One region of the Streptomyces sp. NPDC028991 genome, then DNA from elsewhere that is predicted to be linked to it. Evidence: riboswitches for the same ligand, from Rfam matches in the RefSeq annotation. Region 1 holds a riboswitch; each other region holds the start of a gene.

The links. Region 1 has a riboswitch for cobalamin ahead of ACZ4V1_RS18500 (ABC transporter substrate-binding protein). Riboswitches for the same ligand answer to the same signal wherever they lie in the genome.
Region 2: linked by a shared signal. The riboswitch ahead of ACZ4V1_RS21850 (energy-coupling factor ABC transporter permease) and the one ahead of ACZ4V1_RS18500 (ABC transporter substrate-binding protein) in region 1 are both predicted to bind cobalamin.
Region 3: linked by a shared signal. The riboswitch ahead of ACZ4V1_RS25000 (cobalamin biosynthesis protein) and the one ahead of ACZ4V1_RS18500 (ABC transporter substrate-binding protein) in region 1 are both predicted to bind cobalamin.
Region 4: linked by a shared signal. The riboswitch ahead of ACZ4V1_RS21380 (ribonucleoside-diphosphate reductase subunit alpha) and the one ahead of ACZ4V1_RS18500 (ABC transporter substrate-binding protein) in region 1 are both predicted to bind cobalamin.

The regions. Positions count from the first base shown of each region.
Region 1 is NZ_JBVHVP010000008.1:85,920-92,865, reverse strand. Features, by position in the region: gene ACZ4V1_RS18510 (ABC transporter ATP-binding protein) at 1-467, opposite strand, end outside; gene ACZ4V1_RS18505 (FecCD family ABC transporter permease) at 464-1,579, opposite strand; gene ACZ4V1_RS18500 (ABC transporter substrate-binding protein) at 1,576-2,541, opposite strand; cobalamin riboswitch at 2,630-2,807, opposite strand; cobalamin riboswitch at 3,018-3,166, shown strand; gene ACZ4V1_RS18495 ((2Fe-2S) ferredoxin domain-containing protein) at 3,229-3,633, shown strand; partial or broken gene ACZ4V1_RS18490 (hypothetical protein) at 3,770-4,068, shown strand; gene ACZ4V1_RS18485 (hypothetical protein) at 4,145-4,603, shown strand; gene ACZ4V1_RS18480 (NACHT domain-containing protein) at 4,645-6,946, shown strand, end outside.
Region 2 is NZ_JBVHVP010000011.1:42,694-49,639, reverse strand. Features, by position in the region: gene ACZ4V1_RS21870 (FAD-binding and (Fe-S)-binding domain-containing protein) at 1-1,810, shown strand, start outside; gene ACZ4V1_RS21865 (DUF7144 family membrane protein) at 1,987-2,463, opposite strand; gene ACZ4V1_RS21860 (chloride channel protein) at 2,745-4,118, shown strand; gene ACZ4V1_RS21855 (potassium channel family protein) at 4,205-4,690, shown strand; cobalamin riboswitch at 4,818-5,002, shown strand; gene ACZ4V1_RS21850 (energy-coupling factor ABC transporter permease) at 5,033-5,740, shown strand; gene ACZ4V1_RS21845 (energy-coupling factor ABC transporter substrate-binding protein) at 5,737-6,105, shown strand; gene cbiQ (cobalt ECF transporter T component CbiQ) at 6,106-6,855, shown strand.
Region 3 is NZ_JBVHVP010000014.1:54,994-61,939, reverse strand. Features, by position in the region: gene cobN (cobaltochelatase subunit CobN) at 1-1,557, opposite strand, end outside; gene ACZ4V1_RS25005 (cobyric acid synthase) at 1,554-3,062, opposite strand; gene ACZ4V1_RS25000 (cobalamin biosynthesis protein) at 3,094-4,059, opposite strand; cobalamin riboswitch at 4,190-4,328, opposite strand; gene ACZ4V1_RS24995 (hypothetical protein) at 4,469-4,690, opposite strand; gene ACZ4V1_RS24990 (inorganic phosphate transporter) at 4,725-5,963, opposite strand; gene ACZ4V1_RS24985 (class II aldolase/adducin family protein) at 6,187-6,864, shown strand.
Region 4 is NZ_JBVHVP010000010.1:176,299-183,244, reverse strand. Features, by position in the region: gene ACZ4V1_RS21390 (GlxA family transcriptional regulator) at 1-777, opposite strand, end outside; gene ACZ4V1_RS21385 (ribonucleotide-diphosphate reductase subunit beta) at 1,047-2,060, opposite strand; gene ACZ4V1_RS21380 (ribonucleoside-diphosphate reductase subunit alpha) at 2,060-4,450, opposite strand; cobalamin riboswitch at 4,573-4,722, opposite strand; gene ACZ4V1_RS21375 (GNAT family N-acetyltransferase) at 4,797-5,303, opposite strand; gene mctP (monocarboxylate uptake permease MctP) at 5,376-6,946, opposite strand, start outside.

The sequences.
Region 1 (6,946 bases):
AGGGCGCGGGCGATGAGGACGCGCTGGCGTTCGCCGCCGGAGAGCCGGTCGAAGGGGCGGTCGGCCAGGTGGACGGCGTCGACCGCCAGGAGCGCGGAGTCGATGAGCCCGGCGTCCTCGGGGGTGTCGCCGGCGAGGAGCCGTTTGTGCGGGGTGCGGCCCATGGCGACGACCTCCCGGACGGCGAGATCGAAGTCGGCCGCCGAGTCCTGGACCACCGCGGCCACGGTGCGGGCCAGTTGCCGCACCGGCAATGACCAGGCGTCGCCTCCGTCGACCCGGACCTGACCGGCGTCCGGGCGCAGGACACGGTAGACGGTGCGCAGGAGGCTGGACTTGCCGCTGCCGTTGGGACCGACGAGGCCGATGGTCTCGCCCGGGCGGGCGGTCAGGGACACGTCGCGCACCAGGTGGCGCGCTCCGGCGGTGAGCGTGACGCCGTCGACGCTCAGTTCGGTCGCGGTCATGCCACTCCTCGGTCGGTGCCGCGCCGGGCGTCCCGGCGCATCAGCCACAGGAAGAACGGCCCGCCGCACAGGGCCGTGAGCACGCCGACGGGTATCTCCGTCGGCGCGGCGATCGTCCGTGCGGCGATGTCCGCCCAGATGAGGAAGACCGCTCCGCCGAGTGCCGCCGTCGGCAGGACCCGGCGGTGGTCGCCGCCGACGAACAGGCGCACGATGTGGGGCATCATCAGGCCGACGAAGCCGATCGGTCCGGCCGCCGCGACCAGTACGCCGGTGACGAGGGAGAGCAGGACGAACAGGCGGGCGCGGAAGCGGGCCACGTCCAGTCCCATGGTGGTGGCCGCCTCCTCGCCGGCCAGCAGCAGGTTCAGGTTGCGCGCCTGGGCCATGAGGACGCCGACGCCGAGCAGCAGGGCCGCGCCCGGCAGCCACAGGGTGCCCCAGTTGACCCCGCCGAGGCCGCCGAGGGTCCAGGCGAGGACCGCGCGGGCCTCGTTGCCCCGGTCGGTGGTGAGCAGCAGCAGATTGAGCACCGCGGTGAGCACCGCCGCGATCGCCACTCCGGACAGCACGAGCCGCGACGAGGTGATGCGTCCGCCGGTGCGCGCGGTGGCGTACACGAGCAGGAGCGCGCCCAGGGCGCCCACGAAGGCGGCCACCGACAGGGAGACCGGCCCGAAGAGGGTGACCCCGAAGACGATCACGGCGACCGCGCCGAGGGACGCCCCCGAGGAGACGCCAAGCAGGTACGGCTCTGCGAGCGGGTTGCGCACCAGGGCCTGTAGCGCGGTGCCGACCACCGCCAGGCCGGCGCCGGTGACCGCACCGAGCAGTACCCGCGGCGCCCGCACGTCCACCACGATGGTCTCCCGGGCCCGCGACCAGCCGGGCTCCTGCCAGTCGGCACCCAGCGCGTGCGTCACGATGCCCCACACCTCGCCGGGCGGCACCCGGACGGAGCCGATCGCGAGGCCCGCCGTGGCGGAGACGACGAGCAGGGTGGTGAGTACGAGCAGCGTGACCGCCAACCCCGTACGGCCCGCCCCTGGCTCGGTCGTCTTCCACCGTTGAGCCGTCCGTTCGGTGGACGTGTCGGTGGCGGCCTGGGTCACCGGAAGCTCTCGGGGTGCAGTCCGCGGGCCAGGTCGTCGACCGCGTAGGCCGAGCGGATTCCTACCAGGGTGGCGGTCAGCGGCAGGACGACGAACCGCTTGTTCCTGACGGCGGGCACGTCGGCGAGCGCGGGTTGGGAGAGCAGGAACCTCTTCTTCTCCTCGACGCTTCCGGCGCCCGCGTAGTCGTAGATGGCGATGACCTCCGGCCTGCGCTCGACGACTTGCTCCCAGGAGACGTCGCCGAAGACGTCGTCGAGGTCGGCGAAGACGTTCTCGCCGCCGGCCAGCCGGATCAGCTCGGTGCCCAGGCTCTTGCCGCCCGCGGTGAACGCGCTCTTGTCGCCGCTGTCGTAGAGGAAGACGGGCACCTCTGGCTCGCCCGCGACCTCGGCGGCGGCCTTGCCGACGCGGTCCTCGAGGTCGGTGACCAGCCTGTCGGCCCGGTCCGGGACACCGAAGATCCTGCCGATGGCGCGGATCTCGTCGTAGGTGTCCCGCATCGTCACCCGCTTCTCGCCGCAGTACTCGCGGTTGAGGTAGGTGTCGATGCCGGCGTCGGCGAACGCCTTGCGGGACCGGCCCTCGTTCTCGGCGAAGGCGCTGCCGTAACCGCCGTAGACGAGATCGGGTTCGGCGTCCAGGACCGTCTCGAACGACGGTTCCTTCTCCGCCAGCTCGGGGATCGCCTCGTAGTCCTTCTTCAGCTCGGGCAGGACGGCGGAGTCGGGGAAGGCCGTGCCGGCCATCCGGTCCTTCAGGCCGAGGGCGAGCATGAGTTCCGCCGGGTGCTGGTGGATGGTGACCACCCGTGACGGCGGCCTGTCGTACGTCGTCCTCACGCCGCAGTTGTCGATGGTGACCGGGAAGCCGGTGGGCACGGCCGTGGTGGCCTTCGCGTCCCCGCCGCCCTCGTCGGACGGACCGCAGCCGGTGGTCAGCAGTACTGACGAAAGAGCCATGGCGGCGGCCGTGGCACGAAGGAACCCGCGCGTGCGGGCAGGGGTGAACAGCTGGGACACGTGAAGCCTCCTGGAGTCCGCGCTCCTCGGATCGGGCCCGCGACGGACCAGTGTCCTGACTCCCGGATCGACGTTCCCTCCGCCTTCCCGCGCGGGGCGCAGTGGCGTGTCGGAGGGGCGCTCCCCGGTCACAGTGGCGGGACCGTGCCGGATTCGCACCGGCTTCCTGTCTCCCGTCGCGGCGATGACCAGGTGATCCTACGTTTCCCCGAGCCGACGGCGAAAGGGCGTGCGGACCCGGCCGCACGCCCCGAGCCTCCCGCACGCCTCGCGGACAGCCTGGTACGGGGGTGGCAGCGCACTCTTCTGCGGCTGGCCCGCCCGGCCCGTCGGCCCGCGACGGCCCCCTCACGCCCAGGAGTCGGACCGAAGGCCGGTACCGGGCGGGCGGTGCGGCGTCCCGGGGTGGGATGATGGCCGACGACAAGGCGACGGCGGAACGAGGAAGCCGGTGCGAATCCGGCGCGGTCCCGCCACTGTGATCGGCGAGCGAGTCCCGACAGGCCACTGCCCGGCAACGGGTGGGAAGGCAGGGACGAGCATTGACCCGAGAGCCAGGAGACTCACGCGGTCGCTACCTCGACGGACCACCGGGGCGGATCTCCCCGGAGAGAGGGACGGCACCGCATGCCCGCAACGCCGGCCGGACGAACGACGGACGACACGAGGGCCGCAACGGCCACCGCCCCGGTGCCGTGCCGCATCGTCGTGTGCCGCGACTGCTGCTGCGGCAGCCCCAAAGTGACCGGCGTCGACCACACGGCCCAGACCGAGCGCCTGCGCGCCGCGGCACCGGTACGCGTCTCCGACTGCCTCGACGTCTGCGACCAGGCCAACGTCATCGTCGTACAGCCCTCCGCCGAAGGCCGCGCCGCCGGTGCCCGGCCCGTCTGGCTGGGGCTCGTCAACGACCCGGACGCGACCGAGGACATCGCCGCGTGGGCACGCGCGGGCGGGCCGGGCGTGGCACCCCTGCCGGACATTCTCGACCTGTACGCCATCACGCCGCCGCGACGGCGTACGGCCCCCTGACCGTACGGACGGAGAGCCGGAGGCAGGACGGGAACCGGGCACGACCGCCGGTGCCTCAGCCGCGTCCGTCACCCCCGCCCCGCATGAACGGGGCCGGCCTCGGCGGCCTCTTCGCCCCCCACCGGCGTTGTCGACGAGGCCCCGCCGCATCGCCCTGGACCAGGCGCGCCCGGCCCGGCTCCTGGCGCCGCTCGCCGGCGTACGCGTGGTGGAGCCGCCGTACGAGGCCGTGCCGTCGCGGGAGGCCATGTGGTGGCACCCGTGCACACCCACGACGCGGCCCACACCCGGCTGCGTGAGACCGCCGCCCGCGTCGGCGGGCGGACGGCCGATGAGCCCGAGGGGCCGGCGGGTGGTCCGCGCACGGGAAAGAACTGCCGCCGCTCAGCGGCGCGGACCGCGCGCCCGACGTCAATCCGGTGGAACGCGAGGTGACGTGCCGCGCGGTGCACTACCGTCTCGCATGTCGAACACGGTGACGAACGGGGGCGGTTGGATGTTGGCGGAGGGTATGGCCGCGCTGGCCGCCGCCGGAGGCGCGGCGGTCGTCCAAGCGGCCGGGACCAGCGCCTGGCAGGGCCTGCAGCAGTCGGTCGCGCGGTGGTTCGCCCGGGGCGACGGGGAGCGTGAGCGCGTCGAGCTGGAACGGCTCGACCATAGTGCGGCCGCGCTGGAAGCCGTACCGGACGACGAACGGGCCGGCGTGCGCAGCGGCCAGCAAGGCGCCTGGCAGGCCCGCTTCGAGCAGGCGTTGGAGAATCTGAGCGCCTCCGAGCGCGAGGAGGCCGCCGAGATCCTGCGGGCCCTGCTGCAGACACACGCCCCGGCGGACGGAGCGGAGGCGCCCGCCGACGGCCCGACGATCCGCGGCAACGTGGACATCCGGGCCGATCACGGTTCCGCGGCGGCGGTGCAGATGCGTGACGTCACCGTCGGAACCCCTCCGCAGCCGGGTCCGCAGCAGGGCTGAGCGGGCTCGGAGGCGGTCAGGCCCCGCACGTCACGGCAGACATGGTCGTCTCGGCCACCACTGGAGGATTCGCGGTCGGGCACGCCGACAGCATCACGTACTACGCTTCCGCGCCGGAGCCCGGGGACGGTCACCGCGCCGTGCGGACGAGCGGCCCCGGGCACCGGCTCGGCTCGTACCTGAGAGCCGTCCGGTCGGCAGCCGATCAACTTCCGCACCCCGGGCTGGCACCGGAGCTCGACGCGCCGTCACTGGCCGATGTCTACGTGCCGCGGCGCACCTCGCTCCGGGCCGCGCGGGCTCCCGCGGCCGCCGAACACGTCTTCACCGGCGACGGACCGATCCGGGTCCTGCTGGCCGGACCGGGCCACGGCAAGTCGACGCTGCTGCGGCAGCACCTGCTGTCCGCCTCCCGGCACCTGCTGACGACGGAGGCGGACCCCGCCTCCCCGGCACCCGCCTTCCCGGTGCTGGTCCGCGCCGGCGACCTGGTGGGTGCGCCCCTGCTGGCGCCCGCCCTGGCGCACGCGGTGACCGAGGAGTACGGTCCCTTCGGGCTGCGCGAGGTGTTGACCGAGGACTTCTTCCGCCGCCCTCCGCGTCTCGGCGCGCGGTGGCTGGTGATGGTCGACGGCCTTGACGAGGTGCCCGACCGGACGGCCCGGGTGTCCCTCCTCGACCGCCTCGCCCGCGAAGCCGTGCAGACGGACACGCCCTACCGGTTCCTCGTCGCGACCCGCCCCCTGCCCGGCGGCGAACTCGACCGGCTGCCCCGCGCCGCCGACCACTTCACGCTGGAGCCCTTCACGGACGACGACGTGCGCACCTACGCGCACAGACGTCTGCGCGCTCTGCCCGACGCCGACCGTCACGTCCGGGCGTTCCTGCACGGTGTCCGCCGGACCCGGCTGGAGGAACTGGCCCGCATCCCTCTGATGACCGCCATGCTGTGCCATCTGTACGAGGCCGACACCGATCGCCCCCTGCCCGACGGCCGGGCCGGAGTCTTCCGGTCCTTCGTCGAACTGCTCTACGAGGAGAACGTCCACAAGGGCGTCAGCGACCTGCACGACCGTGCCATCCACACCCTGGTCAGCCGCTATCAGGTCCCGGAGGACCGTCGCACCGTCCAGCAGGCCGCGGAGCGCGCCCGGGAACACCTGCCGGTCCTCATCGATCATCTGGCCCACGAAAGGATCAGCGGGAACCGGGCCCCGGCCACCGCGATCCTCACCGCGCACCCGCACGCCCGACGACCGGACAAGGTCAAATCACCGCTGTGGGACGCGCTGCTGGCCTCGCTGCTGCGCTCCTGCGGCCTGTTGGCCGGCCAGGGCGGCGACGTCGAGTTCCTGCACCGCACACTCCTGGAGTACCACGCCGCGCGGCACGCCACCCGCGACCCCCAGGCCCGCAGGCTGCTCTTCGACCGGCTGTTCCCCGCCCAGCGGCTGCGCGACAGACTGCGCCGGGCGAGCCGCCGTACGTCCGGCATCCAGCCCCTGGACCCGCTGGGCCTGGAGCCGTCCTACCTGGGCTTCCTCCTCGACGCGTTGCTGGCCTCGGAGGCGCCTCTGGCAACGGCCACGCTGCGGGCCCTGGAGGACCTGTTCGGATCCGCCGAGATCACCGGATACCACTTGCTCAAGGCGCAACTCCAGCTCGGCAGCAGCCTCCCGCGGCAGAAGGCCGCACAGTGGCTGACCGGGTACGCGAACCGCCCCACGGTGGACGACCGCAGCCGGGTGGAGGCCGCCTGGTACCTCGCTGAGCTGGAGGGCCACCTCGACGACGGCGCGCGGCTGCTCACCCGTCTCGCCGGTGACGGCGCGCTGGGACTGGACCACCGCGGCTGGGCCGCCGAGATCCTGGCCGGGCTGGAGGGCCACGAGACGGCCGGGGCCACGCTGCTCCTCCGGCTCATCGAGGACCTGGCACCGAACCCGTACAGCGTTCTCGGCGCCGCCCGGGTGCTGGCCCGGCTCGGCAGTCACAGCTCGCTCGGGGTGCGGCTGCTCACCGAGTGCGCCATGGATCCCGGGAGCGAGGACCACCTCCGCTGTATGGCGGCCCACTGGCTCACCGGGCTGGACGGGCACCGCGAGTCCGGTGCCGCGCTGCTGCTCGGCCTCGCCCAGTACGGCTCCGTCACCGCTGCCCGGTACCTCGCCGAGCTGGACCAGCCTCACCGGGAGGACGGAGTGGGCCTGCTCACCGCGTTCGCGGGAGACAGCGGCACGACACCGGATGACCGGGCAGCGGCTGCCCTGGCACTGGCCGGGGTGGCCGGCTGCCGGGATCGCGCCGCCCGCCTGCTCACCGAGCTGGCCCGGGAGTCGCCGC
Region 2 (6,946 bases), on a different contig from region 1:
CACCGGGCCCAGCCTGTACGGCCACTTCGGACAGGGCTGCGTGCACACCCGGATCCCCTTCGACCTGTACACCGCGCAAGGGGTGGCGACGTACCGGAGGTTCATGGAGCGGGCGGCCGACCTCGTCGTCGAGTTCGGCGGGTCGCTGTCCGGCGAGCACGGGGACGGACAGAGCCGGGGCGAACTGCTGTCGCGGATGTTCGGAGACGGTCTCGTCGAGGCCTTCGGGCGGCTGAAGGCCGTCTTCGACCCACTCGACCGGATGAACCCGGGGAAGGTCGTCGCGCCGTACGGGCTGGACGAGAACCTGCGCCTGGGCGGTGACTGGGCCCCGTACGAGCCTCGCGACCTGCGCTTCCGATTCCCGCACGACGGCGGATCGTTCTCCCAGGCGGCCAACCGGTGCGTCGGCGTCGGCAAGTGCCGGCAGCACACCAGCGAGGGCACGGTGATGTGCCCGTCGTACCAGGTGACGCGGGAGGAGGAGCACTCCACCCGGGGCCGGGCGCGGCTGCTGTTCGAGATGCTCGACGGACACGGCGACGCCGCGATCCAGGACGGCTGGCGCTCGGATGCGGTCAAGGACGCCCTCGATCTGTGCCTGTCCTGCAAAGGGTGCAAGAAGGACTGTCCGGCGGACGTGGACATGGCCACGTACAAGGCGGAGTTCCTGTCCCACCACTACGAGGGGCGGCCGTGGCGCAGGCCGCGCTCCGACTGGTCGATGGGCTGGCTGCCCGCGCTCGCCCAGGCCGTGGGCCGCAGCCGCCTCGCGCCGGCCGTCAACGCGCTCACGCACGCGCCGCTGCTGTCGAAGGCCGCGGTGGCCGTCGCGGGGGTGGCGGACCGTGAGGTACCGCTGTTCGCGGAGCAGACCTTCGAGCAGTGGTTCGCCCGCCACGAGCCGGACGGCGACGGGCGGCGCGGGACCGTGCTGCTGTGGCCGGACACCTTCACGAACCATTTCCATCCGCACATCGGACGGGCGGCGGTGCGGGTGCTGGAGCACGCCGGCTGGCGGGTGGAACTGCCGTCCGGGCCGCTGTGCTGCGGGCTGACCTGGATCTCCACCGGGCAGCTCGGGACGGCACGGAGAGTCCTGACCCGGACCGTGCGGGGACTGGCCGAGCATGTGCGGGCGGGTGGCCTGGTGGTGGCGCTGGAGCCGAGCTGCACGGCCGTGTTCCGGGCGGACGCGGCGGAGATGTTCCCCGGGGACCAGGACGTGCTGAGGCTGCGCGACCAAACGGTGACGCTGTCCGAGCTGCTCACCGAGCACTCCCCCGGCTACGAGCCGCCGCGGGTGCCCGACCGGTCCGCCCGGGCGCTGGCCCAGGTGCACTGCCACCAGCACGCGGTGCTCGGCTGGGAGGCCGACCGGGAACTGCTGCGCCGGGCCGGGGTGGACGCCGAGCGGCTGGACTCCGGGTGCTGCGGCCTGGCCGGCAACTTCGGCTTCGAGCGCGGCCACCTGGACGTCAGCGAGGCGTGCGCGGAGCGGGTGCTGCTGCCGCGGCTGCGGGAGGAGGACGAGGCGACCGTCGTGCTCGCCGACGGCTTCAGCTGCCGGACACAGATCCACGAGTTCGACAGCGGCGGGCACGAGGGCGTGCACCTGGCGGAGCTGCTGGCCTCGGCGCTCCCCCACGCCGCCGGTGACGCGGACGTGCCGGGCAGCGCGTACGGCACCGCGCCGGGCGCCCGGCCGGTGGCTCCGGGGCCCCGGACCAAGGCTCTGGCCCTCGCGGGCACGGGACTTGCCGCCGCCGTCGCGGCGACGGCACTGACGCGAGTCCTGCGACGCCGCTGAGCAGCGACACCTGAAACACCTACGCCATCACCGACGCCCCGCCGAGCACCGGCCCGCGGCCCGCGGCCCGCGACGCCACCGAGCCCAGGGTCCGGCGCCAGGCGCACCGACGCCCCGCCGGTGCTCGGCGGGGCGTCGGTACGCTCGCGGTGCTCAGGCCCGTCGGCACGCGGTGCTCAGACCCGTCGGCCGGCGTGGTCCGCCTGCTCCTGGCGGCTGGCCAGCGCCCAGATCACGAACACGTCGATCGCCATCATGATCACGGCCCAGACGGGCGCGTACGGCAGGAAGAGGAACTGGGCGACGAGGCTCAGCGAGGCCAGGACGATGCCCGCGAAGCGCGCCCAGGCCATGTCCTTGAGCAGGCCGTAACCGGTGGCGAGCACCAGGGCGCCCAGGATGACGTGGATGACGCCCCAGCCGGTGAGGCTGAGTTCGTAGACGTAGCTGCCCACGCGGGCGTACACGTCGTCCTCGGCGATGGCCGCGATGCCCTGCAGGACGGCGAGGGCGCCGTTCAGCAGCATCAGTACGCCCGCGAAGACGACGCCGCCGGTCACCCAGCCGCCGGCGCGGTCCGCCGATCGCGGGGGCCGCGGTCCGTCGGCGCCGTGGGACGGCGTGCCGGGAGAAGGTGCGGCGTGCTGGCTCATGAGCGGAGTCCTTTCTGCGGGTCCCCGTACGGGACTGCGCCCACCGGCACCCCGGGGCGCCGACAGGTCACTCCGAGCCTGCGGGCACCCGCCCCGCCCGGCCATGTGGGCCCGCCGAACGGGTGATCCGGGTTCGGTCGTGCCGGAGCGCACGGTCGTCCGCAACGGAATCGTGCGGGTGCGCCCCTCGCGCGCCTCACGTTTACTGAGGCGCACATGCGAACGCGCGCGACGGACCGTCGGACCAGGTGCCGAGGGGCGAGGTGGACCGAGGAGGGCCCGTGACGACTCAGCCCCCGCCGGCGAACGCGGTGCCGGCCCGGGCCGAGCAGTCCCTGCGGCGCACCCTGCTCAGCCCCGGCTATCTGCGGTTGTTGCTGCTGTGTGTACTGCTGGGCGTCCCCATCGCGCTGGCCTGCTTCTTCTTCGTCGGTCTCCAGCACGAGTTCCAGCACTGGGTGTGGACGTCGCTGCCGGAGGCCGCCGGTTACGACGCCCCGCCCTGGTGGTGGCCGCTGCCCGCACTGGTGCTGGCGGGGCTGATCCTGGCGCCGATCGTGACCCGGATGCCGGGCGGCGGCGGCCATCTGCCGGTCAACGGGCTGGGCGGCGCGCCCGTCGGCCCGCGCGCGCTGCCCGGCGCCGTCCTGGCGGCCCTCGCCACGCTGCCGCTCGGCGTGGTGCTGGGACCGGAGGCTCCGCTGATGGCCGTCGGCAGCGGGCTCGCGCTGCTGGCGGTGCGGCGGGCGGGCGCGGCCGGGGACCCGCGGGCGGGCGCGATCCTGGCCACGGCGGGCTCCACCGCCGCGATCTCCACCATCCTCGGCGGCCCGGTGGTGGCGGCGGTGCTGCTCATCGAGGGGGCCGGGCTCGGCGGGGCGCAGCTGGTCGCCCTGCTGCTGCCCTGTCTGCTGGCCAGTGCGGCGGGCGCCCTGGTCTTCACCGGTTTCGGTGAGTGGACCGGCCTGAGGATCGGCGCGCTGGCCCTGCACGACGTGCCGCCGGGCGCCAACCCGGACGCGGGCGACTTCCTGTGGGGCGTCCCCACGGCGGCGCTGATCGCCGTACTGGTCACGTTCGCCCGCGAGCTGGGTTACCGCACCGTCTCCTGGACACGGCACCGCACCGCCGTACGCACCGTCGCCTGCGCCACGGCGGTCGGCGTCTGCCTCACCGCGTACGCCCTGATCACCGGCCGTTCCCCGGCGGAGGCGGCACTGTCCGGGCAGGCCACCCTGGCCCAGCTCGCCGCGCATCCGCACGCCTGGTCCGTGGGCGCCCTGATCGCGCTCGTGGCCTGCAAGGGGCTGGCCTGGGGCATCGCGCTGGGCAGCCTGCGCGGGGGCCCGATCTTCCCGGCCGTACTGCTGGGCACGGCGACGGCCATGGCCTGCTCCGGCCTCCCCGGCTTCGGCGCGGCCCCGGCCCTCGCCCTGGGTATCTCCGCCGCGTCGGCCGCGGTGACCGGGCTGCCGCTGGCCAGCTCGGTGCTGGCGGTGTTGCTGACCGGCGCGGACGCGTACGACCAGATGCCGCTGATCGTCACCGCGTCGGTCGTCGCCTTCGTCGTCACCCAGCTGGTACGCCGGACCGCACCGGAACCGGCGTCCGCATCGGCACCGGCGTCGGGCCCGGCCGCGGAGACGGGACGGTGACCGAGCGCCGCGCCACCCACGAGCGCGGGGGCCGCACGGGCGGCAGCCGGCCCCGGACCGCCTGGCGCGCGGCCCGGCCCTGGCTGATGCGGGCCGGCGTCGCGGGGGGCGTGGTCGTGGCCTACTTCCTGCTTCCCCTGGACCACCTGGGCCCGCAGCGGCCCCTGCTGAGCTGGCTGCTGTTCGCCCTGATGCTGACCGCCGTGGCGGCGCTGCTGCTGAGGCAGATCCGCCATGTCCTCCTCGAACGCCCGGACACCCGGCCCGGTGTGGTCATCACCCTGCTCATCGTCCTCTCCGTGCACGTCTTCTCGGCGACGTACTACGCCCTCGCCAAGCAGCCGGGCGAGTTCACCGGCCTGGGCACCCGCGTCGACGCGCTGTACTTCACCGTGGTGACGCTCGCCACGGTCGGCTACGGGGACATCACGCCGCGGGGCCAGGCCGCGCGGGTCGTGACGGTCCTGCAGATCGTCTACAGCTTCGTGTTCCTCACCGCCGCCGCGACCGCGCTCACCCAGCGGATGCGCGACGTGGTGGTCCGGCGGACGGGCCGGGGCCGGCCGGGCTGACGCGAGTGCCCCGTCCGGGCGAGGAGCGGCGCCGGCGGCCGTTTCCGCAGCCCCGGGGTCTGTCCGCGGGAGCGGCGGCACGCCCGGCCGGACCGGAGGCCCGCTTGTCACCACCCTCGAGGGAGCACTACTGTCGCCACGCCTTGGTGAACGGGAAATCCGGTGTGATGCCGGTGCGGCCCTCGCCACTGTGAATCGGGAAGTCCGGCTCCGGCCCTCACGGGCAGCCACTGGGTTCTTGTGACCCGGGAAGGCGGAGCACGGGCGGTGGTACCCGTAAGCCAGGAGACCGGCCAAGGCGCGTCGTCCATCCACGAGGTGCTGGAGAGGGTCTGCTGAGCCATGCACATAGCCGAGGGCTTTCTGCCACCGGCGCACGCGATCGCCTGGGGTGTCGCGTCCGCGCCGTTCGTCGTACACGGAGTCCGTTCACTCACCCGTGAGGTCAGGGAGCATCCGGAGAGCACCCTGCTCCTCGGCGCCGCCGGGGCCTTCACGTTCGTCCTGTCGGCCCTGAAACTGCCGTCCGTCACCGGGAGTTGTTCGCACCCGACCGGCACCGGTCTGGGCGCCATCCTCTTCCGTCCGCCGATCATGGCGGTACTGGGCACCATCACCCTGCTCTTCCAGGCACTGCTGCTGGCGCACGGCGGGCTGACCACCCTCGGCGCCAACGTCTTCTCGATGGCGATCGTCGGCCCCTGGGCCGGATACGCCGTATACCGGCTGCTGCGCCGCTACGACGTGCCGCTGATGGTCGCGGTGTTCTTCGGGGCGTTCGTCGCCGACCTGTCCACGTACTGCGTCACCAGCGTGCAACTGGCGCTGGCGTTCCCGGACCCGGGCAGCGGGTTCCTGGGCGCGCTCGGCAAGTTCGGGTCCATCTTCGCCGTCACGCAGGTTCCGCTCGCGGTGAGCGAGGGGCTGCTCACGGTGGTCGTGATGCGACTGCTGGTGCAGTCCAGCAAGGGTGAACTGACCCGGCTGGGCGTTCTGTCGGCCAAGTCCGGCAAGACCACGTCCGGCGAGCGGGAGGCGGTGGCCCGATGAGCCGCAACGCGAAGATCAACGCCCTGCTGCTGCTCGTCGTGGCCGCGCTCGCGGTGCTGCCGCTGGTGCTGGGTCTCGGCGACCACAAGGAGGAGCCGTTCGCCGGCGCCGATGCCGAGGCGGAGACGGCGATCACGGAGATCGAGCCGGACTACGAGCCTTGGTTCTCGCCGCTGTACGAGCCGCCGTCCGGGGAGATCGAGTCGGCGCTGTTCGCCGTGCAGGCCGCGATCGGCGCGGGCGTGCTGGCCTACTACTTCGGGCTGCGCCGGGGCCGGCGACAGGGCGAGGAGCGGGCAGCGGCAGCGCTGCGGGACGTCCCGGCGGGCGACGTTCCCGCGGGCGACGTTCCCGCGGGCGACTGAGTGCTGCCGATCGACGCGGCGGCGCACAGCAGTCGCTGGCGCCGTCGCCATCCGGTGGACAAGGCCGTGCTCGGACTGGGCCTGACCGTGCTCGCGATCTCGCTGCCGCCCTGGCCCGGCGCGGCGCTGGTCCTGGTGACGGCGCTCGCCGTGCTCCTCGGCGCGGCGCGGGTGCCCGGACGTCGGCTGTGGCGGGCGTACCGCGTTCCGCTGGGCTTCTGCGTGACCGGGGCGCTGCCGCTGCTGGTACAGGTCGGTGGCCCGGGCGGGTTCCTGACGGCGGCGGACGGCGGCCCGGTGCGCGCCGGTGAACTTCTGCTGCGCACCTCGGCGGCCTCCCTCGGAGTGCTGCTGTTCGCGTTCACCACGCCGATGTCGGATCTGCTGCCCCGCCTGGTGCGGGCCGGGGTGCCCGCGCCGGTCGTCGACGTGGCGCTGGTGACGTACCGCATGAGCTTCCTGCTGCTGGACTCCGTGCACCGGGTCAGGCAGGCGCAGGCCGCACGGCTGGGCCACACCACCCGGGCCGCCGCCTGGCGTTCGCTCGGCGGGCTGGGAGCGACGGCGTTCGTGCGGGCCTTCGACCGGGCGGCGCGGCTCCAGACCGGTCTGGCGGGGCGCGGCTACGACGGCACCCTGCGCGTCCTGGTGCCCGAGGCCCGCGTTTCGGTGCCCTTCACGGCGGCGAGCGTCGCACTGCTGACGGCGCTGGCCGCGCTCACCCTCGTACTGGAAAGGCACCTGTCGTGAGCGAGTCGACGGAGTCGGAATCGGAACCGGAACCGGAATCGATGGGATCGGAGCCGGCGAGAGCGGAATCGACGGGAGCGGAGCCGACGGT
Region 3 (6,946 bases), on a different contig from region 1:
GAGGCCCTTGCCCGGCAGCCACTCCATCGTGCCGTGCTTGCCCATGTGCACGATCGCGTCGGCGCCGAAGCTGTCGTCCAGCCAGCGGTAGGCCGCCATGTAGTGGTGCGACGGCGGCATGTCGGGGTCGTGGTAGATCGCGATCGGGTTCTCGCCGAAGCCGCGCGGCGGCTGGATCATCACGACGACGTTCCCGAACTGGAGGGACGCGAGCACGATGTCGTCCCCGTCGACGTACAGCGAGCCCGGCGGCTCGCCCCACGCCTCGGTCATCGCGTTCCGCAGCTCGGGGTCCAGCTTCTCGAACCACGCCCGGTAGTCGGCCAGCGGCACCCGCGCGGGCGCCGCCGCCAACTGGTCCTCCGTCAGCCACTCGACGTCGTGGCCGCCGGCGGCGATGAGCCGGTGGATCAGCTCGTCGCCGCCGGACGGGTAGTCGGTTAGGGAGTACCCGGCGTCCCTGAGGGCGTCCAGGACCCGCACCGCCGACGCCGGGGTGTCGAGACCGACCGCGTTGCCGACGCGGGAGTGCTTGGTCGGGTACGCGGTGAAGACCAGTGCGAGCTTCTTGTCGGCGTTCGCCTTGTGCTTGAGCGCCGCGTGCCGTACGGCGATCCCGGCGACCCGCCCGGCCCGCTCGGGGTCGGCGACGTAGACCGGCACCTCGTCCGGCCCCTGCTCCTTGAAGGAGAACGGCACGGTGACCAGGCGCCCGTCGAACTCCGGGATGGCGACCTGCATCGCCGCGTCCATGGGGGAGAGGGCGGCGTCGGACGCCTCCCAGGCGGCGCGGGAGGAGGTGAGGCAGAGCCCTTGCAGCACCGGGACGTTCAGATCGGCCAGCGCGCCGATGTCCCAGGCTTCCTCGTCACCGCCCGCCGAGGCCTGCGAGGCGTGCGTGCCGCCGGCCGCGAGGACGGTGGCGACCAGGGCGTCGGTCCGGCCCAGCAACTCGTACAGCCCGGGGTCCGCGCCGCGCAGCGAACCGCAGTACACGGGCAGCGCGTTGGCGCCGTGCGCCTCGATCGCGTCGCACAGCGTGTCGACGAAGGCGGTGTTGCCGCTGAGCTGGTGGGCGCGGTAGAAGAGCACGCCGACCGTCGGCCGGCCCGCCACGACGTCCCGGGCGCCGTGCACGCCGAACTCCGGCATCTTCTCCGGCTCGTCGAAGCCCTCGCCGGTCAGCAGCACCGTGTCGGAGAGGAACCGGGCGAGCTGGGTGAGGTTCGCGGGCCCGCCCTCGACGAGGTAGCGCAGCGCCTCCGCCACCACGCCGGCCGGCACCGACGACTCCGCCATCAGCTCCGCGTCCGGCACGCTCTCGCCGCCCAGCAGGACGGTCGGGACGCCGGCGGTCCTCAGCGCGGCGAGCCCGTCCTCCCAGGCGCGCTTGCCGCCCAGCAGGCGTACGACGGCGACGTCCGCGCCCTCGACGAGCCCCGGCAGCTCCTCCCGTACGTCGACCCGGGTCGGATTGCCGATCCGGTAGGCGGCGTCCGACGCGCGGGCCGCCAGCAGGTCCGTGTCGGCGGTCGACAACAACAACACTGTGCTCATGCGGGCGCTCCCGGTGGAATGAAGGGCAGTCCTTGCGGCGCGCCGGACTCGATGAGCCGCCACAGCGCGTCCGTGTCCGCGTGCTGGTCGATCAGGTCGCCGAGCCGGTCGAGCTGCTCCTCACGCAGCGCGGCGAAGGAGGTGTCGGGGGCAGGTACGAAGCGGCGGCCCGCGGCGGCTGCCACCTCGCGCAGGAACGCCCGGCGGAAGCCGTCCGACTCCAGGGAACCGTGCCAGTGGGTGCCCCAGGTCCGGCCGGCCCGGCAGCCGTCCAGGAAGGGCTCCCCACCGGTGACCTCCGCGACCCCGTGGTGGATCTCGTACCCCTCGACGCGCTCGCCGAAGGCCTCGCCCACCGGCCGCGTGAGGGTCTTCTCGCGGGCGAACCGCACCCGCACGGGCAGCAGTCCGAGCCCGTCCACGTGTCCGGCGCGCGACTCGACCTCGTCCTCGATGTGCTCGCCCAGGAGCTGGAACCCGCCGCAGACGCCGAGTACGGGCCGGCCGTCGGCGGCCCTGCGGGCGAGGGCGTCCGCGAGCCCGCGCTCCCGCAGCCACGCCAGCGCCCGGACCGTCCCGCGGGTCCCCGGCACGACGACGAGATCGGCGTCGGCGAGCTCCTCCGGCCGGTCCACGAAGCGCACCACGACACCGGGTTCGGCGGCGAGCGCGTCCACGTCCGTGAAGTTGGACATCAACGGGACCGCGCAGACGGCGACCCGCAGCACGTCCTCGCCGACCGGCGGCGCGACGACCGACTCGCGCACCGTCCCGCGCAGGGAGACGCGCAGCCCGTCCTCCTCGTCGATGCCGAGCCCGTGCCGGAAGGGCAGGACGCCGTACGTGCGCCGCCCGGTGAGGCGGTGGAGCATGTCGAGGCCGGGTTCCAGCAGGGAGACGTCGCCCCGGAACTTGTTCACCAGGAACCCGGCGACCAGCGCCTGGTCCTCGGGCGCGAGCAGCGCCACCGTCCCGAAGAACGAGGCGAAGACCCCGCCCCGGTCGATGTCGCCCACCACCAGCACGGGCAGCCCGGCGCCCCGGGCGATCCCCATGTTCACGATGTCGGTCCGACGCAGGTTGATCTCGGCCGGACTGCCCGCCCCCTCACAGATCACCGCGTCATACGTGCCCCTCAGCTCGGCCAGACAGTCCAGCACCGTGCCGAGCAACTGCCGCTGCCGCCCGCCGTGGTAGCCGCGGGCGCTCATCTCACCGACCGGCTTGCCGAGCAGCACGACCTGGCTGCTGCGCTCACCGCCCGGTTTGAGCAGCACCGGGTTCATCAGCGCGGTGGGTTCCACGCGGCACGCCTGGGCCTGCATGGCCTGCGCCCGCCCGATCTCGGCGCCCTCGCGGGTCACGAAGGAGTTCAGCGACATGTTCTGCGCCTTGAAGGGCGCGACCTTGACGCCCTGGCGCACCAGCCAGCGGCAGATCCCGGCGGTGACGACGCTCTTGCCCGCGTCCGAGGTGGTTCCGGCGACGAGGAGGCCACCGTTCATGACGTAGGTCCCTTCTCGAGGAGGCGACCGCTCATGTCGTACGCCCCTTCCTGACGGCCCCGCGCGCGAACAGCCGGGCGCCCGCGCACACGCCGAGCGCCAGCCAGCCCACGCGCCGGGAGAGCCGGACGGCCCGGTCGATGTCGCCGGAGCCGGCCCGGACGGCCCGTCCCGCCGTGCCGTTGAGGACGGGCCGGTGCTCCACCCGCCCGCCGTAGGAGAGCGTTCCGCCGAGCCGTACGCCCAGGGCGCCCGCGAACGACGCCTCCACGGGACCGGCGTTGGGGCTCGGGTGCCGTGCGGCATCCGCGCGCCAGGCCCGTACGGCGCCGCGCGGGTCGCCGCCGGCCACGACGGTCAGGACGGCGGTCAGGCGGGCGCCCGGCCAGCCCGCGAGGTCGTCGAGCCGGGCCGAGGCCCAGCCGTACCGCCGGTACCTGGCGGACTTGTGGCCGACCATGGCGTCCAGGGTGTTCACGGCCCGGAAGCCGAGCAGCCCGGGCACTGAGGCCACGGCGCCCCACACCAGGGCGCCCACCACCGCGTCCGAGGTGTTCTCGGCGACGGACTCCACGACGGCCCGGGCGATCCCGTCGGCGTCCAGCGCCTGCGGGTCCCGCCCGCACAGGTGCGGCAGCCGTGCGCGGGCCGCCTCGACGTCCCCGGAGTCCAGGGCCCGGCCGACGGCGCGGGCCTCGCGCGCGAGTGAGGTGCCGCCGACGACGGCCCAGGTGGCGGCTCCGGTCAGCGCGACGGAGGCGGCGGGGGAACGGCGTACGGCGCGGGCGGTGACGGTTCCCAGGGCGGCGGCGCCACCGGCGCACACGGCGGTGTGCAGCGCGCCCCAGCCCCGGTGGTCACGCCACAGCACCCGTTCCACGGCGCCGGCGGCACGGCCGAACGCGGCGACCGGGTGTCCGCGGCGCGGATCGCCGAGGAGGAGGTCACCGAGAAGGCCGGCGGCGGCGCCGTACGCGAAGACGCGTTCGGCGCGCACGGCTCAACCGGCCGCGGGGCGGGGGAGCGTGTCGCTGGTGTGCCCGGAACCGGTGTACCCGGGACCGCTGTGCGTGGAACCGCAGCCGTGCATGGCGATATGTCCTCACTCAGGGTGTCCGCGCCCTGGTTGGAAGAGACCGGCGGTGAGAGTTCCTGGCTTCCGGGGTCTGCACCCCGTTCACAGTGGCGGGACCGCGCCGGATTCGCACCGGGCTTCCTCTCCTGCCGCCGTATTGGCTCCGGAAGTCCACCACGGCCCGCGAACACCCGTCAACCTGGCGTTGACCTGCGAAGGGGGAGTGTGCGAAGCCCCACACACGGGGGGTGTGCACCGGCGCGAGAAGAAGGCGGGGCGCGGGACGGTTGGAGTCCGTCCCGCGCCCCGCCTCAAGGGGGTGCGCCGAGGGTCAGGCGACGATCAGGTAGATGCCGTACGCCACCGCCGCCGCACAGGCCGCGAAGCAGGCGTACGCGCCGGTGACCGCGAGGGCCGCGGAGCCGCCCTGGGCGGCCGCCCGCTCCTGACGGGAGAGGCCGACGATGCCGAGGGTGAACAGGCCCACCAGGGCCACGGTGGCCACGAGGCTGACCCCGAAGACGGAGCCGAGAGCTGCCCAGTCGATGCTCATGGAATTCGCTTTCCTTCGTACCCGGGGCGCGGGCTCAGACAGAGGTGGTGGCCGAGGAGGCCTTGGAGTCGGACGCGGACCCCGGGGCGCCGGCCGCGGCCAGGTCCTCGGTCACGCCCGCCGGGGGCGGGGACACGGCGGCCATCGCCGTGGTCACCACACCGGCCTGCTCGGGCTCGTCGACGACGTTGGTGTGGTCGACGACCTCGCGCCGGGAGAGCTTCCAGATGGCGGCACTGGAGGCGACCAGGAAGACCGCGACGAGTGCGGTGCCCCAGTCACCGAGGCCGCAGACCCACTCGGCGATCGCGGCGACCAGGGCCGCGGCCGGCAGGGTCAGACCCCAGGCGACGAACATCCGGGTGGCCGTGGACCAGCGCACCACGCCGCCCTTGCGGCCGAGGCCCGCGCCCATCACCGCGCCGGAGACCGAGTGCGTGGTGGAGAGGGAGAAGCCGAGGTGGGAGGAGGCCAGGATGACCGTGGCGGCGCTGGTCTGGGCGGCGAAGCCCTGCTGCGGCTGGAGGTCGGTCAGGCCCTTGCCCATGGTGCGGATGATGCGCCAGCCGCCGAGGTAGGTGCCGAGCGCGATGGCGATGCCCGCGGACAGGATGACCCACATGGGCGGGTCGGAGTCGGGGGCGAGGGCGCCGCCGGCGACCAGGGCGAGGGTGATGATGCCCATCGTCTTCTGGGCGTCGTTGGTGCCGTGGGCCAGCGAGACCAGCCCGGCGGAGGCGATCTGCCCGGCGCGGTAGCCCTTGGCGGCGGCCTTGCCGTCGGCCTTGCGGCCGAGCCTGTACGTCAGCCGTGCGCCGAGCAGCGCCGCGAGGCCCGCGACGAGCGGGGCGGCGATCGCCGGGATCAGCACCTTGGTGACGAGCGCGTCGCCGTTGACCGCGCCGACACCCGCCGAAGCGACCGCGGCACCGATCAGACCGCCCATGAGGGCGTGCGAGGAACTGGACGGGAGCCCGACCAGCCAGGTCAGCAGGTTCCAGAGGATCGCGCCCACCAGGGCGGCGAAGATGACCTCGGGACGGATGCCGGTCTCGTCGACGAGACCCTTGGAGATCGTGTTGGCGACCTCCACCGAGAGGAAGGCGCCGACAAGGTTGAGGACGGCGGACATCGCCACCGCCACCTTGGGCTTGAGCGCACCGGTCGAAATGGTCGTTGCCATCGCGTTCGCGGTGTCGTGGAAACCGTTCGTGAAATCGAACGCGAGTGCGGTTACTACCACAATCGCGAGGATCAGCGAGAAGCTTTCCATTTACCCAGGCAATCGTTCGAGGTCATTGGCTGGACGAACGTAGGTAACCAGAGTGAACGGAAGATGAACTGAGCAGGGCGCCACGGTGACCGGAACCGGTGTCTCCGCCTCCCTCTGCGTGCCCGGTCCGACGCTCTCCGGAGACGCGCCTGGCAGGATCGCCGCGAAGCCGGTCGACGGCGGGACGCGAGGGCCTTGAAATGCCCGAGGGGAGACGGTGACTGTGACGTATTCGCGGGTCGGACGGGTGGGCGGAGCCGACGAGGAAGGGGCCTGGGAGGCACTCGTCTCGACGGCCCGTCGGACGGTGGCGGAGGGGTTGGTGGTCGGCACCTCCGGCAACGTCTCGGTGCGGGTGGACGACACGGTGCTGGTCACCCCTTCGGGTGTGCCCTACGACCGTTTGGCCCCCGGCGACATCACCGGCGTCGACCTCGACGGGCGGCAGGTGCTCGGCACGCTGGTCCCGACCAGCGAACTGCCCATGCACCTCGCGGTGTACCGCGCCACCGACGCCCGCGCCGTCGTCCACACCCACGCCGTGCACGCGACGGCGGTCTCGCTCCTCGTCGCCGAACTCCCGCCGGTCCACTACATGACCGCCGCCCTCGGCGGCCCCGTCCGGGTCGCCCCCTACGCGGCCTACGGAACCGACGAACTGGCCCGCACCATGCTCGACGCCCTCGCCGGCCGCACCGGCTGCCTCCTCCAGAACCACGGCACGCTCACCTACGGCGCCTCCCTCGACCAGGCCTACGACCGCACCGCCCAGCTGGAGTGGATGTCCCGCCTCTGGCTGACGGCCTCCTCGGTACCGGGCCGCACCCCGTCCCTGCTGACGGCCGACCAGCTGACGGATGTCACCGAACGCCTGCGGGGGTACGGGCAACGGGGCTCATGAAGGGGCGCCCGCGGGGCCGTGCCGGGTGTCGGGTGCCGCGCCTGGCGCGCGGGCTGGGGCGATGCGGAGGTGCTGCGGCGAT
Region 4 (6,946 bases), on a different contig from region 1:
GTAGGGAGTCGTACCCGTCTCCTGCTGGAAGCGGCGGGCGAAGGTGCGCGGGGACATGTGCGCCCGCGCAGCGAGCTGCTCGACGGTGACCTCCTCGTCGAGGTGCTGTTCCATCCAGGCCAGCACCTCGCCGACGGTGTCGCAGGAGGAGCGCGGCAGCGGCCGTTCGATGTACTGCGCCTGACCGCCGTCCCGGTGCGGCGGTACGACCATGCGCCGGGCGATCCTGTTGGCGACGTCCGTGCCCTGTTCCTTGCGGACGATGTGCAGACAGGCGTCGATGCCGGCGGCCGTGCCGGCGCTGGTGAACACCGGATCCTCGTCGACGTAGAGCACGTCGGGCGAGACGGCCACCCGGGGGTACTGCCGGGCCAGCTCGGCCGCATGGTGCCAGTGCACCGCGCACCGCCGCCCGTCCAGCAGCCCGGCGGCCGCCAGCACGAACACCCCGGAGCACACGCTGAGCACGCGCGCGCCCCGGTCCACCGCCCGCCGCAGGGCCTCCAGCAGCTCGGGCGGGTACTCCCGGCGGACGTAGTCGCTCCCCGCCGGCACGGTGATCAGGTCGGCCTCCTCCAGCCGGTCGAGCCCGTACGGCGTGGAGACGGAGAGCCCGCCGACATGGGTGCTCAGCTCCGGGCCCTCGGCGGAGACCACCGCGAAGTCGTACCCCGGCAGTCCCTCGTCGCTCCGGTCGATGCCGAAGACCTCGCAGACCACGCCGAGTTCGAAGGGATGCGCGCCGTCCAGCAGGACGGCGGCCACGTTCTGCAGCATGCCCGCCATTGTGCCTGGGAAGTGGCAGGAAATCGAGGCCCTACGGCAGTCCTGCCACTCCCGGTAAGGAGTCTGGGGCGCGACAGTGGTGACATGACCGGAAACCAGATAGAAGCCCTGATCGGAATGCTCGTGACCTTCGGACTCCTGTTCCTCATGGTCCTCCCGTCGGTGATCGGCATCGTGCGCGACCGGCGCATCGACCGTCAGCTCAGGGAGGCCCAGGAGGGGGCGGGGACGGGCAAGGAGACTCGGCAGGCTCCGAGGACTCAGAAGTCCTCGGACAGGTCGACGGTGCCCTCCACCGCCACCTGGTACGCCGAGGGGCGCCGCTCGAAGAAGTTGGTCAGCTCCTGAACGCCCTGGAGCTCCATGAAGGAGAAGGGGTTCTCGGAGCCGTACACCGGGGCGAAGCCGAGACGCGTCAGGCGCTGATCGGCCACGCACTCCAGGTACTGCCGCATCGAGTCGGTGTTCATGCCCGGGAGGCCGTCACCGCACAGGTCGCGCGCGAACTGCAGCTCGGCCTCGACGGCCTCCCTCAGCATGCCGGTGACCTCCTGCTGGAGGGCGTCGTCGAACAGCTCCGGCTCCTCCTTGCGCACGGTGTCGACGACGTCGAAGGCGAAGGACATGTGCATCGTCTCGTCCCGGAACACCCAGTTGGTGCCGGTGGCCAGGCCGTGCAGCAGACCCCGGCTCCGGAACCAGTAGACGTAGGCGAAGGCGCCGTAGAAGAACAGGCCCTCGATGCACGCGGCGAAGCAGATGAGATTGAGCAGGAAGCGGCGGCGGTCGGCCTTGGTCTCCAGGCGGTCGATCGACTCCACCGAGTCCATCCACTTGAAGCAGAACTCCGCCTTCTCGCGGATGGACGGGATGCTCTCCACGGCCGCGAAGGCGGCGGCGCGGTCCTCCGGGTCGGGCAGGTAGGTGTCCAGCAGCGTCAGATAGAACTGGACGTGGACGGCCTCCTCGAAGAGCTGGCGGGACAGGTACAGCCGGGCCTCGGGCGAGTTGATGTGCTTGTAGAGGGTCAGCACCAGGTTGTTCGCGACGATCGAGTCGCCGGTGGCGAAGAAGGCCACCAGCCGGCCGATCAGGTGCTGCTCCATGGGGCTGAGCTTCGCCAGGTCGGCGACGTCCGAGTGGAGGTCGACCTCCTCCACGTGCCAGGTGTTCTTGATGGCGTCCCGGTAGCGCTCGTAGAAGTCGGGGTAGCGCATGGGGCGGAGGGTCAGCTCGAAGCCAGGGTCGAGCAGGTTCTTGGTGTTCTCGGTCATTACTGGCAGGCCTCGCAGGACTCGGGGTTTTCCAGGGAGCAGGCGACCGCATCGGGGTCCGGGGTGGCCTGCGCGGGGACGGTGGCCCGGGCTGCCGCGCGGGCGATACGGGTCGCCGGGCGCGAGCGCAGGTAGTACGTGGTCTTCAGGCCCCGCTTCCAGGCGTACGCGTACATCGAGGAGAGTTTCCCGATGGTCGGCGTCTCCAGGAAGAGGTTCAGGGACTGGGCCTGGTCGAGGTACGGGGTGCGGGCGGCGGCCATGTCGATCAGGCCGCGCTGCGGGATCTCCCAGGCGGTGCGGTACAGCGCGCGGACGTCCTCGGGGATCCAGGAGAACCCCTGTACCGAGCCGCCCGCCTCGCGCAGCGCCTCGCGGGTACGGGCGTCCCACACGCCGAGCCGCTTGAGGTCCTTCACCAGGTACGAGTTGACCTGGAGGAACTCACCGGACAGCGTCTCGCGCTTGAACAGGTTGGAGACCTGCGGCTCGATGCACTCGTAGGCGCCCGCGATGGAGGCGATGGTGGCGGTCGGCGCGATGGCCAGGAGCAGGGAGTTGCGCAGCCCGGTCGTGGCCATGCGCTCGCGAAGCGCCGCCCAGCGCTCCGGCCAGGCGGGCTCGACACCGTAGTGGTCGGGGTGCAGCACACCCCGGGCCGTACGGGTCTTCTCCCAGGCCGGCAGCGGGCCGTTCCGTTCCGCGAGGTGGGCGGAGGTCTCGTACGCGGCGAGCATGATCCGCTCGGCGATGCGGGTGGAGAGGGCCTTGGCCTCCGGCGAGTCGAAGGGCAGACGCAGCTGGAAGAAGACGTCCTGGAGGCCCATCGCGCCGAGGCCGACCGGGCGCCAGCGGGCGTTGGAGCGGCCCGCCTGCTCGGTCGGGTAGAAGTTGATGTCGACGACCCGGTCCAGGAAGGTGACGGCCGTGCGGACGGTGTCGTCCAGACGCTCCCAGTCGATGTCCTGGGAGGCCGGGTCCACGAAGGCGCTCAGGTTCACCGAGCCCAGGTTGCAGACCGCCGTCTCCCCGTCGTCGGTGACCTCCAGGATCTCGGTGCAGAGGTTGGAGGAGTGGACGACGTGACCGGGCTCCGCCGTCTGGTTGGCGGTGCGGTTGGCGGTGTCCTTGAAGGTCATCCAGCCGTTGCCGGTCTGCGCGAGGGTGCGCATCATGCGGCCGTACAGCTCACGGGCGGGCAGGGTCTTGCGGGCGAGGCCGGCCTCCTCCGCCTCGCGGTAGGCCGCGTCGAACTCCGCGCCCCACAGGTCGGTCAGCTCGGGCACGTCCACGGGCGAGAACAGCGACCACTGCCCGTCGGCGTCCACCCGGCGCATGAACTCGTCGGGGATCCAGTGCGCCAGGTTGAGATTGTGCGTGCGGCGGGCGTCCTCACCGGTGTTGTCCCGCAGCTCCAGGAACTCCTCGATGTCCGCGTGCCAGGTCTCCAGGTAGACCGCCGCCGCGCCCTTGCGCCGGCCGCCCTGGTTCACGGCGGCGACCGAGGCGTCCAGCGTCTTCAGGAACGGGACGATGCCGTTGGAGTGCCCGTTGGTGCCGCGGATCAGCGAACCCCGGGCGCGGACGCGGGAGTAGGCGATGCCGATGCCGCCCGCGTGCTTGGAGAGGCGGGCGACCTGGTGGAGGCGGTCGTAGAGGGAGTCCAGCTCGTCCCTGGGCGAGTCCAGGAGGTAGCAGGACGACATCTGGGCGTGCCGGGTGCCGGAGTTGAACAGGGTGGGGGAGGAGGGGAGGTAGTCGAGGCGGCTCATCAGCCCGTAGAGCGCGGCCACCTCGTCGACCGAACGCGTGGTGTCGTCCTCGGCGAGGCCGGCGGCCACCCGCAGCATGAAGTGCTGGGGCGTCTCGACGACCTTGCGGGTGATCGGGTGCCGGAGCAGGTAGCGGCTGTACAGGGTGCGCAGCCCGAAGTAGCCGAAGCGGTCGTCGGCGGCCGGGTTGACCAGCGCGTCCAGCCGGTCCGCGTGCAGCCGGGCGAACTCGGCGGTGCGGTCGGCGATCAGGCCCTCGCGGTGGCCGGTGGCGACCGACTCGGTGAAGGAGGTGACGCCCTGCGAGGCGGCCTCGGCGCGGATGGCGATGGTCAGCAGCCGGGCGGCCAGCCTGGAGTAGACCGGGTCCTCCGAGATGAGCCCGGCCGCCGCCTCCGTGGCGAGCTCCCGCAGCTCCGACCCGTCCGCACGGGCGGACCGGCCGCGCAGCGCGGCGGCGGCGACCCGGCCCGGGTCGGCGTCGGGGAGATCGGCGGTCAGCTCGGTCAGGGTCCGCAGCAACGCGGCACCGGGCCCGTCGGGCTCCTCGGCGGACACCGGGGCCGCTGAACTCGTCACCGGGGCCGCTGAAACCGGGTCGGCTGGCGCGATGGTCACGTGGGGCACTCCCTCGCTCGGCACGGGGCCTGGGGGAGGGCGGGGCAGCTCACGAGCGCACGCGGCGTCGCGTCCACCGGCCCACTCCACGAGGCCCGGACGTCAGGCACCCGGACCGGGACGGTACGGGCGCACTGTCGGCAGGTCCTCGGACTGAAGCCAGTGCGCGCTCACGCAGATACGACGGACACGCGAACACGCACAAGTACACCGTTGCGGGACAGTTCCGGATTCGCACCGGATTCCCCTGCGGCGACAGCGAGCATGAGCATACATCTTGTGCCGTGCTCGGTGAGCACCCCCACATGTTGTGTCGCGGTGGGCTCCTGAAGGGGCCGCGCTGGTTTCAGAGCGTCAGCTCATAGGTGAGCAGGGTGATGTCGTCGAGCTCCGGCAGCGGGTTCCAGTCGCGGCCGGGGGTGCGGACGAAGCCCAGCCGTTCGTAGAGGCGGTGGGCGGTGCGCATGGTGCGCTGGGTCGACAGCACGACGCGCGCACAGCCCTCGACGGCCCGGGCACGGTCGACGCAGGTCCGTACGAGGGCCTCGCCCACCCCGCGTCCGCGTGCCTCGCGGGCGACGGCGAGCATCCGTATCTCGGCCTCGCCGGGCCGGGCGATGTCGGCCATGGGGCCACCGGACGGCACGAAGGTCACGCCGCCGAGCACCCGGCCGTCCGCCGCGGCGACCAGCACCTCGGCGCCCGCCGCACGCTTGGCCACGTTCCTCAGCTCGCCGAGGTACGCGTCGCTCTCCCCGAAGTCGAGGAGGCCGTCCCGCAGATAGGCCTGCGCGGTGATCTCACCGAGGGCGTCGTACTCGTCCGTTGCCGCCTGCCGGATCACGAAGTCCATGCGGCCGAGTGTGCCCGACGGGTACGACAACGGGCCGCCGGATTTCTCCGACGGCCCGCCGCTTGCCAGGGGTCAGTGCGAGGTGCCCGCCGTGGCCGGCGGCAGCTCCACCTCGACGCCCGGGTCGCCCGCGTCCGCCGTGTAGTCGCCCGGCTTCGTCTCGTCGACGCCGTCGGGGGCCTTGACCGCCCGCATGACGAAGGTCAGGACCACGGTGACCAGGATGTTCAGCACGAAGGCGGTGAGGCCGATGTAGCCGATCTCGCCGATGCCCGGGATCTCCTTCGAGGAGCCGCCGAAGTGCTTCTGCGTCGGCGAGGCGACACCGTACGCGGCGACCGTGCCGTAGATCATGCCGACCGCCCAGCCGCCGAGCAGCGCCCAGCGGTGGAACCAGCGGGTGAACAGGCCGCCGACCAGGGCCGGGAAGGTCTGCAGGATCCAGATGCCGCCGAGCAGCTGGAAGTTGATCGCGACCGTCTTGTCCATGCCGAGGACGAAGACCAGCGCGCCCACCTTCACCATCAGGGACACCAGCTTGGAGACCTTGGTCTCCTGGGCCGGGGTGGCGTCCGGCCTGATGAAGTCCTTGTAGATGTTGCGGGTGAAGAGGTTCGCGGCCGCGATCGACATGATCGCCGCCGGGACCAGGGCGCCGATGCCGATCGCCGCGAACGCCACGCCGGCGAACCAGTCCGGGAACATGTTCTCGAACAGCTGCGGGATCGCCAGCTGCCCGTTCTCCACGTTGACCCCGGCCGCGATCGCCATGAAGCCCAGCAGCGCGAGCAGGCCGAGCATCAGCGAGTACAGCGGCAGGATGGTGGTGTTGCGGCGGATCACGTTCCGGCTGCGCGAGGACAGCGTCGCGGTGATCGAGTGCGGGTACATGAAGAGCGCGAGCGCCGAGCCGAGCGCCAGGGTGGCGTACGTCCACTGGCCGCCGTGGTCGGGCACCAGCCCGCCCTTGCCGGACTCGGTGAACTTGTCGCTCGCCGAGGCGAAGATGTCGTCGAAGCCGCCCAGCTTGATCGGGATGTAGATGATCGCCACCGCGATCACGATGTAGATCAGCGTGTCCTTCACGAACGCGATCAGCGCGGGCGCGCGCAGCCCCGACGAGTAGGTGTACGCGGCCAGCACACCGAAGGCGATGAGCAGGGGCAGGTCCTTGATGAACCAGTTGGTGTCCTTGCCGCCGCCGACTCCCATGACGTCCAGCACGGCCTGGATGCCGACCAGCTGGAGTGCGATGTAGGGCATCGTCGCCAGGATGCCGGTGACGGCGACCGCCAGCGACAGTCCCTTCGAGCCGAAGCGGCCGCGCACGAAGTCCGAGGTCGTCACGTACCCGTGCTTGTGGGAGACCGACCACAGCCGCGGCAGGAAGGTGAAGATCAGCGGGTAGACCAGAATGGTGTACGGCACCGCGAAGAAGCCGGCCGCGCCCGCCGCGTAGATCGCGGCGGGGACGGCCACGAAGGTGTACGCCGTGTACAGGTCGCCGCCCAGCAGGAACCAGGTGACCCAGGTGCCGAACGAGCGGCCGCCGAGGCCCCACTCGTCGAGGCTCTGGTCGTTCGCGGCCCGGCGCCAGCGGGCGGCCAGGAAGCCCATCGCGGTGACGAGGACGAAGAAGAAGA